2 regions of the Streptomyces sp. NPDC091282 genome follow, and region 2 is predicted to be linked to the other one. Evidence: riboswitches for the same ligand, from Rfam matches in the RefSeq annotation. Region 2 holds a riboswitch; the other holds the start of a gene.
What was found. Region 2 has a riboswitch for cobalamin ahead of ACIQOE_RS00335 (cobalamin biosynthesis protein). Riboswitches for the same ligand answer to the same signal wherever they lie in the genome.
Positions count from the first base shown of each region.

Region 1: it holds a riboswitch for cobalamin, as region 2 does, so the genes downstream of both, nrdI (class Ib ribonucleoside-diphosphate reductase assembly flavoprotein NrdI) here and ACIQOE_RS00335 (cobalamin biosynthesis protein) in region 2, are expected to answer to the same signal.

Region 1 covers NZ_JBIVUX010000004.1:790,497-795,079, reverse strand. The annotation lists gene metE (5-methyltetrahydropteroyltriglutamate--homocysteine S-methyltransferase) at 1-2,206, shown strand, start outside; cobalamin riboswitch at 2,461-2,683, shown strand; gene nrdI (class Ib ribonucleoside-diphosphate reductase assembly flavoprotein NrdI) at 2,866-3,285, shown strand; gene nrdE (class 1b ribonucleoside-diphosphate reductase subunit alpha) at 3,255-4,583, shown strand, end outside.
Region 2 covers NZ_JBIVUX010000001.1:59,605-64,187, forward strand. The annotation lists gene ACIQOE_RS00320 (class II aldolase/adducin family protein) at 1-571, opposite strand, end outside; gene ACIQOE_RS00325 (inorganic phosphate transporter) at 832-2,064, shown strand; gene ACIQOE_RS00330 (hypothetical protein) at 2,084-2,311, shown strand; cobalamin riboswitch at 2,466-2,609, shown strand; gene ACIQOE_RS00335 (cobalamin biosynthesis protein) at 2,708-3,658, shown strand; gene ACIQOE_RS00340 (cobyric acid synthase) at 3,655-4,583, shown strand, end outside.

The DNA.
Region 1 (4,583 bases), on a different contig from region 2:
CACCGCCGACGCCCTCCGGAGCACCGCCGCCGAACTCCGCCGGAACACCTGGCGGCAGCTCGCCGACGCCGGCGTCCACGAGGTGCCCACCGGCGACTTCTCGTACTACGACCACGTCCTGGACACCACCGTCATGGTCGGCGCGATCCCGGAGCGCCACCGGGACGCCGTGGACGCCGACGCGCTCGACGGCTACTTCGCCATGGCCCGCGGCACCCAGGACGTCGCGCCGCTCGAAATGACCAAGTGGTTCGACACGAACTACCACTACCTGGTGCCCGAGCTGGGCCCGGACACGGTCTTCACCGCGAACACGGCGAAGCAGGTCGCCGAGCTGACGGAGGCCCTGGGCCTCGGCCTGACCGCCCGCCCCGTCCTGGTCGGCCCGGTCACCTATCTCCTCCTCGCCAAGCCCGCCCCGGGCGCCCCCGCCGACTTCGAGCCGCTCACCCTGCTGGACCGGCTCCTCCCGGTGTACGCCGAGGTCCTCGCGGACCTGCGGGCGGCCGGTGCCGAGTGGGCGCAGCTGGACGAGCCGGCCCTGGTCCAGGACCGCACGCCTGCCGAACTGAACGCCGCCGAGCGCGCCTACCGCGACCTCGGTGCGCTCACCGACCGGCCGAAGCTGCTGGTCGCCTCCTACTTCGACCGTCTCGGCGACGCCCTCCCCGTGCTGGCCAAGGCCCCGGTGGAAGGACTCGCGCTGGACTTCACCGAGGCCGCCGCCGCCAACCTGGAGGCGCTGGCCGCCGCCGGCGGACTGCCCGGCAAGCGGCTGGTCGCCGGCGTCGTCAACGGCCGCAACATCTGGATCAACGACCTGCAGAAGTCGCTGTCCACGCTCGGCACCCTGCTGGGCCTCGCCGACCGCGTCGACGTGGCCGCGTCCTGCTCCCTGCTCCACGTGCCGCTCGACGCGGCCGCCGAACGGGACATCGACCCGCAGATTCTGCGCTGGCTCGCCTTCGCGAAGCAGAAGACCGCCGAGATCGTGACCCTCGCCAAGGGCCTCGCCCAGGGCACGGACGCCGTCACCGGCGAACTCTCGGCGAACCGCGCCGACCTCGCCTCCCGCGCCGGCTCGCCCATCACCAACGACCCGGCCGTCCGCGCGCGGGCCGCCGCCGTCACCGACGCCGACGCCCGCCGCTCCCAGCCCTACGCCGAACGGGCCGCCGCCCAGCGCGCCGGCCTCGGACTGCCGCTGCTGCCGACCACCACCATCGGCTCCTTCCCGCAGACCGCCGAACTCCGCGTCGCCCGCGCCGACCTGCGCACCGGACGCATCGACACCGCCGGCTACGAGGAGCGCATCAGGACCGAGATCCAGGAGGTCATCTCCTTCCAGGAGAAGACCGGGATCGACGTCCTCGTGCACGGCGAACCCGAACGCAACGACATGGTGCAGTACTTCGCCGAACAGCTCACCGGATACCTGGCCACCCAGCACGGCTGGGTCCAGTCCTACGGCACCCGCTACGTGCGGCCGCCGGTCCTGGCCGGCGACATCTCCCGGCCCGAGCCGATGACCGTGCGCTGGACGACGTACGCGCAGTCCCTCACCGACCGCCCGGTCAAGGGCATGCTGACCGGCCCGGTCACCATGCTCGCCTGGTCCTTCGTCCGCGACGACCAGCCGCTCGGCGACACCGCCCGCCAGGTCGCCCTCGCCCTGCGCGACGAGGTGAACGACCTGGAGACGGCGGGCACCTCGGTCATCCAGGTGGACGAGCCCGCGCTGCGCGAAACCCTTCCGCTGCGCGCCGCCGACCGGCCCGCCTACCTCGCCTGGGCCACCGAGGCGTTCCGGCTCAGCACCTCCGGCGTCCGTCCGGACACCCAGATCCACACCCACATGTGCTATGCCGAGTTCGGTGACATCGTCCAGGCCATCGACGACCTCGACGCGGACGTCATCAGCCTGGAGGCGGCCCGCTCGCACATGCAGGTGGCCCGCGAACTCGCCTCGCACGGCTACCCGCGTGAGGCCGGTCCCGGTGTCTACGACATCCACTCCCCGCGCGTCCCGAGCGCCGAGGAGGCGGCCGGCCTGCTCCGCACCGGCCTCAAGGCCATCCCCGCGGAACGGCTCTGGGTCAACCCCGACTGCGGCCTGAAGACCCGCGGCTGGCCCGAGACCCGGGCCTCCCTGGAGAACCTGGTCGCCGCGGCCCGCACGGTCCGGGGCGAGCTGCCCGCCACCTGACCGAAAGACCGGAGGTTCCACTGGGCCGGGACGTCGCCGACGTCCCGGCCCCGCCCAGCGCTACCCGCACGACCGAGGTAGGAAGGGGGGCCCTGTCCGTATACGCCGACCGGCGCACCGGGTACGCGCCATCGCCGGCTCGGGGCGCACCGGACGCGGAGGCAACTCATCCGGACAAGGGTCGACTTAGGTATCCCTAACTCTTGCCGCCAACACAATATCTGGGGTGCATGCGCTCGCCTCTTTCTAGATGTAGTGTTGCTGGTGCTGGTGGTTCGCCGGGCACGGCTGTGTCCGACGAGGCAAGAGGGAACCCGGTGGGAATCCGGGGCTGCCCCGCAGCGGTGAGTGGGAACGACCGCCGTCATACGCACTGGGTCCGACGCAAAGGGCCTGGGAAGCGACGGCCAGTAGATGTCCTCCGGCCGGAGGACGCGCCCGCGAGTCCGAAGACCTGCCACCGGCGCGCATGCCGGACAGCGGTGTGCGCGCTCCGAGGCCCCGAGGGAGGGCCGCGTGGCAGACGCACGGACCCGGGTCAGGACAGGCACACCGTTTCGCCGCCTCCGCCCCGGTGTTCGCCCGTACCCGCCGCCGCGCTCCTCTCCTCCCGGTCCTCGGACGGACGACGGGAACGAGCGAGAGGGAGGCGGCGGCCGATGAGCGGTCTCGTGTATTTCTCCAGCGTCTCGGAGAACACCAGACGCTTCGTGGACAAGCTGGGCCTGCCCGCCACACGCATCCCCCTGCACCCGCGCCGCGAAGGCATGCCGCAGGTCAGCGAGCCGTACGTACTGATCGTGCCGACGTACGGCGGTGGCGAACGCGCCGGTGCGGTTCCGAGGCAGGTGGTGCGCTTTCTGAACGTCGAGGCCAACCGCACGCTCCTGCGCGGCGTGATCGCCTCCGGCAACACCAACTTCGGGGCGGACTACTGCCTGGCCGGCCGCGTGATCTCCGCGAAGTGCCGGGTCCCGGAGCTGTACCGATTCGAACTGCTGGGCACGGACCGCGACGTCCGCGCCGTGAAGGAAGGACTGCAGAGGTTTTGGACACGACACTCGTCGACGGCGGCGTGATCGCCGCTCAGCGTGAATCGGTCGGTACCCGCAGGGACTACCACGCGCTCAACGCGATGCTGAACATGTACGACTGCGACGGCAACATCCAGTTCGGCCAGGACCGCGAAGCCGTCCGCCAGTACTTCCTCCAGCACGTCAACCCGAACACCGTGGAGTTCGGGTCCCTGAAGGAGAAGATCGACTACCTGATCGAGAACGACTACTACGAGGAGGCGCCCATCCGCGCCTACACCTGGGAGTTCGTCGAGGGACTGTACCGGCGGGCGTACGCCCATGAGCACCGGTTCCGCACCTTCCTGGGTGCCTTCAAGTACTACACGTCGTACACCCTGAAGACCTTCGACGGCTCCCGCTACCTGGAGCGGTACGAGGACCGGGTGGTCTCCACCGCGATGTATCTCGGTGCCGGCGACGAGCAGTTGGCCTCCCGGCTCGTCGACGAGATGATGACGGGCCGCTTCCAGCCCGCCACGCCCACCTTCCTCAACGCGGGCAAGGCCCAGCGGGGCGAGCTGGTCTCCTGCTTCCTCCTGCGGATGGAGGACAACCTGGAGTCCATCGGGCGCGGCATCAACTCCGCGCTCCAGCTCAGCAAGCGCGGCGGCGGTGTGGCCCTCCTCCTCACCAACCTGCGGGAACAGGGCGCTCCGATCAAGAAGATCGAGAACCAGTCCTCCGGCGTGGTCCCCGTGATGAAGCTCCTGGAGGACTCCTTCTCCTACGCCAACCAGCTCGGCGCGCGGCAGGGCGCGGGCGCGGTGTACCTGCACGCCCATCACCCGGACATCATGCGGTTCCTGGACACCAAGCGGGAGAACGCGGACGAGAAGATCCGCATCAAGACCCTCTCCCTCGGTGTGGTCGTCCCGGACATCACCTTCGAACTCGCCAAGCGCAACGAGGACATGCACCTGTTCTCGCCCTACGACGTCGAGCGCGAGTACGGCACCCCGCTGTCGGACCTCTCCGTCAGCGAGCACTACGACGACCTGGTCGCCAACCCGCGCATCCGCAGGACCACGCTCAGCGCCCGCGAGTTCTTCAAGACGATCGCGGAGCTGCAGTTCGAATCCGGTTACCCGTACCTGCTGTTCGAGGACACCGTGAACCGGGCCAACCCGATCTCGGGCTGGATCAACATGTCCAACCTGTGCTCGGAGATCCTCCAGGTCAACACGCCCAGCACGTACGACGTCGCGCTCGGCTACGAGACGGTCGGCAAGGACATCTCCTGCAACCTGGGCTCGCTGAACATCGCGCAGGCCATGGCCTCCCCGGACTTCGGCGCGACCGTG
Region 2 (4,583 bases):
TGGCGCCGTAGGTGACCGTGCCGTGGTTCTGGAGGAGGCAGCCGGAGCGTCCGGCGAGGGCGCGGAGCATGTTCGCGGCCAGTTCCGCGGTGCCGTAGGTCGCGTACGGGGCGACCCGGACGGGTCCGCCGAGCGCGGCGGCCATGTAGTGGATCAGCGGCAGTTCCGGGACGAGGGTGGAGACGGCCGTCGCGGCGACGGCGTGGGTGTGCACGACGGCTCCCGCGTCCGTGCTGTTGTGGACCGCGAGGTGCATCGGCAGTTCGCTGGTCGGGACGAGGGTGCCGAGGACCTGGCGCCCGGCGAGGTCGACGCCCGTCACGTCGGCGGGGGTGAGGCGGTCGTACGGCACGCCCGACGGTGTCACCAGTACGGTGTCGCCGACCCGGACCGAGACGTTGCCGGAGGTGCCGACGACCAGTCCGTCGGCCACCGTGCGGCGGGCGGTGGCGACGAGTTCGCGCCAGGCCGCCGCCTCCTGGGCATCGGCCGCACGCCGTGGCGGCCCGGATCCGTCCGGTGCGCCGCCGTGTCCGTCTCCGTCCCGCCCGTCCCGCCGCTGCTCAGCCATGACCCGATCCTGTCAGGCCGCCGGGTGACCGGAATCTCTTCGGCGGTTTCGCGGGGCGGCCGAGGGCGCCCGCCGGGGGCCGCCGGCCAACGGGCGACAGGGCCGGCGGACCCGCCGCCGGCCGGCGGCCGCACCCCGTCCCGCGCGCGGGCACCCAGAAGTCGATTTCGGTCACCATGGTGACCGACTCAGTTCATCTTCCGTTCACCCAGGTTGCCTACGGTCCAACAGCCGATGACCTCTAAAGATTGTTCGGGTAAATGGAAAACTTCTCGCTGATCCTCGCGATTGTGGTCGTGACCGCACTCGCGTTTGATTTCACGAACGGTTTCCACGACACCGCCAACGCGATGGCCACGACCATCTCGACCGGTGCGCTCAAGCCCAAGATCGCGGTGACCATGTCCGCCGCGCTCAACCTGGTGGGCGCCTTCCTCTCCGTGGAGGTCGCCAACACGATCTCCAAGGGCCTCGTCGACGAGAACGGCATCCGGCCCGAGGTCATCTTCGCCGCCCTCGTCGGCGCGATCCTCTGGAACCTGGTGACCTGGCTGGTGGGCCTGCCCTCCAGCTCCTCGCACGCCCTGATGGGCGGCCTGATCGGCGCCACCGTCGCCTCCGCCGGCTTCGGCGCGGTCCACGGCGACGTCCTGGTCACCAAGGTACTGCTCCCGGCGGTCGCCGCCCCCGTCGTCGCGGGCCTCGCGGCCCTGCTGGCGACCCGGCTGTCCTACGGGATCGGCAAGGACGCCGACGACAACGCCACCCGCAAGGGCTTCCGCGCCGGCCAGATCGCCTCCGCCGGCCTGGTCTCCCTCGCGCACGGCACCAACGACGCGCAGAAGACGATGGGCATCATCACCCTCGCGCTGGTCGCGGGCGGCACCATCGCCCCCGGCTCGAACCCTCCCACCTGGGTCATCCTCTCCGCCGGCCTGGCGATCGCGCTCGGCACCTACATCGGCGGCTGGCGGATCATCCGCACCATGGGCAAGGGCCTGACCGACCTCCGGCCGCAGCAGGGCTTCGCCGCCCAGACCAGCGCGGCCACCGCCATCCTGGCCTCCTCCCACCTCGGCTTCTCCCTCTCCACCACGCACGTCGTCTCCGGCTCCGTGATGGGCGCGGGCCTGGGCCGCAAGGGCGGCACGGTCCGCTGGTCCACCGCCACCCGGATGATGGTCGCCTGGGTGCTCACCCTCCCCGCGGCCGCCGTCGTCGGCGCGCTCGCCGAGTCGGTGACGGACCTCGGCGACTGGGGCACCGCGGCCGTCGCCGTCTTCCTCGTCGCCTCCAGCGCCGCGATCTGGAAGCTGTCCCGCCGCGAGGTGGTGGACAGCGCGAACGTCAACGACACCGCGGAGCCGGCCGGCGTGGTCACCGCGGCGATGGCCGCCGTCACCCCGCCGCCCGCGGGCCCGGTCACGGACGGCCTGACGGCCACCATCCCCTCCCCCGCCGCTCCCGCCGCCGACCCGGCCGCGACCGTCTGACACCCGAGGAAGAACCGACATGAACATCGACTGGGCAGCCATCGGCTCCGTCCTCGGCGTCAGCCTCGTGGTCACCGTGGGCATGGTGGCCCTCTTCACCCTCGGCATCAAAGGCCTCTCCGCCCGCGAACGCGCCGTCGCCCAGGGCAACTCCGCGGCGCTGGCCGTGACCGCCGCCTACCTGTGCTTCGCGGCCTGCGCGGTCGCCGTGGCCTACGGCATCCATCTGATCGTCGCCAAGTCCTGACCCCGCGGGGCCGGACCGGCCGAACGCCCGCACCACCGAAGGCTCCTTCCCGGTCCGCCGGGAGGGAGCCTTCGGCATGCCCCCACGGGCCCCCTCCGAACCACCGGTGTGGGCCTTCCCACACACTCCCCTCGCAGGTCAACGGCAAGTTGACGGGTCTTCCGGGGGCGTGGTGGACTTCCGGAGCCAAGTACGGCGGCATGAGAGGAAGCCGGTGCGAATCCGGCGCGGTCCCGCCACTGTCACCGGGGTAGCAGCCCCGCGAGCCAGGAACTCTCACCGCCGTTCTCGTCGAACCAGGGCGTGGACACCCTGAGTGAGGACAATTCGCCATGCGCGGCTGCCGAACGAGGTTGAGAACCAGGCCCCTTCCCGCCCCCGCGGCGGGCTGAGCCGATGGGTGCCGGTCGCGTCTTCGCGTACGGCGCCGCCGCCGGCCTTCTCGGCGACCTGCTGCTCGGCGATCCGCGCCGCGGCCATCCGGTCGCCGCGTTCGGACGCGCGGCCGGGGCCGTCGAGCGGGTGCTGTGGCGGGACCACCGCGGCTGGGGCGCGCTGCACACCGCGGTCTGCGCGGGCGGCGCCGTGACGCTGGGCGCGCTCGCCCAGCGGGCCGTACGCCCCTCGGCCGCCGCGTCCGTCGTGCTCACCGCGACCGCCACCTGGGCCGTCGTCGGCGGCACTTCGCTCGCCCGTGAGGCGGACGTCATCGGGCGCGCCCTGCGGGCCGGGGACGTCGAGGCGGCACGGGCCCGGCTGCCGCACCTGTGCGGGCGCGATCCGCAGGCCCTGGACGCCGACGGGATCGCCCGGGCCGTCGTGGAGTCCGTCGCCGAGAACACCAGCGACGCCGTCGTGGGCGCACTGGTGTGGGGAGCCGTCGGCGGAGTGCCGGGGCTGCTCGGCTTCCGTGCCGTCAACACCCTGGACGCCATGGTGGGCCACAGGTCGGCCCGCTACCGGCGGTACGGGTGGGCCTCGGCGCGGCTGGACGACGTGGCGGGCTGGCCGGGAGCCAGGCTGACCGCCGTCCTGGCCGCCGTCGCCGGAACCGACCCGCGCGGCGCCCTGCGGGCCTGGCGGTCCGACGCGGCGAAGCACCCGAGCCCCAACGCCGGCCCGGTGGAGGCGTCGTTCGCGGGCGCCCTCGGGGTACGGCTCGGGGGAACGCTGTCGTACGGGGGGCGCGTCGAGCACCGGCCGGTGCTGAACGGGGAGGGACGGACCGTGGAAGTCGCCGACATCGAGCGGGCGGTGCGGTTGTCGCGCCGGGTGGGATGGCTGGCGCTCGGGGTGAGCGCGGCCGGGGCGCTGCTGCGCGGACGGCCGTCGGGAAGGACGTCATGAACAACGGCGGTCTCCTGGTGGCCGGTACCACCTCCGACGCCGGCAAGAGCGTCGTCACGGCCGGCATCTGCCGGTGGCTGGTACGGCAGGGCGTCAAGGTCGCGCCGTTCAAGGCGCAGAACATGTCCCTCAACTCCTTCGTCACGCGCGAGGGCGCCGAGATCGGGCGGGCGCAGGCCATGCAGGCGCAGGCCTGCCGGATCGAGCCGACCGCGCCGATGAACCCCGTGCTGCTCAAGCCGGGCGGCGAACGCAGCAGCCAGGTCGTGCTGCTCGGCAAGCCCGTCGGGGAGATGAGCGCGCGCGGCTACCACGGCGGACGCCAGCAGCAGTTGCTCGGCACCGTGCTCGACTGCCTCAGCACGCTGCGGGGCACGTATGACGCGGTGATCTGCGAGGGAGCGGGCAGTCCCGCGGAGATCAACCTGCGCCGGACGGACATCGTGAACATGGGCATCGCGCGCAACGCCCGGATGCCCGTGCTCGTCGTCGGCGACATCGACCGCGGCGGCGTGTTCGCCTCCTTCTTCGGCACCGTCGCCCTGCTCTCCCCCGAGGACCAGGCCCTCGTCGCCGGGTTCCTCGTCAACAAGTTCCGCGGCGACGTCTCCCTGCTGGAGCCCGGCCTGGACATGCTGCACGGCCTCACCGGGCGGCACACCTACGGCGTCCTGCCCTTCCGGCACGGGCTCGGGATCGACGAGGAGGACGGGCTGCGGGTGTCGCTGCGGGGCACCGTGCGCGAGTCGAGCCTCGCCCCGCCCGTCGGCGAGGACGTCCTGCGGGTCGCGGTCTGCGCCGTCCCCCTGATGTCCAACTTCACCGACGTGGACGCGCTGGCCGCCGAACCCGGCGTCGTGGTGCGGTTCGTGGACCGGCCGGAGGAACTGGCCGACGCCGACCTCGTCGTCGTCCCCGGCACCCG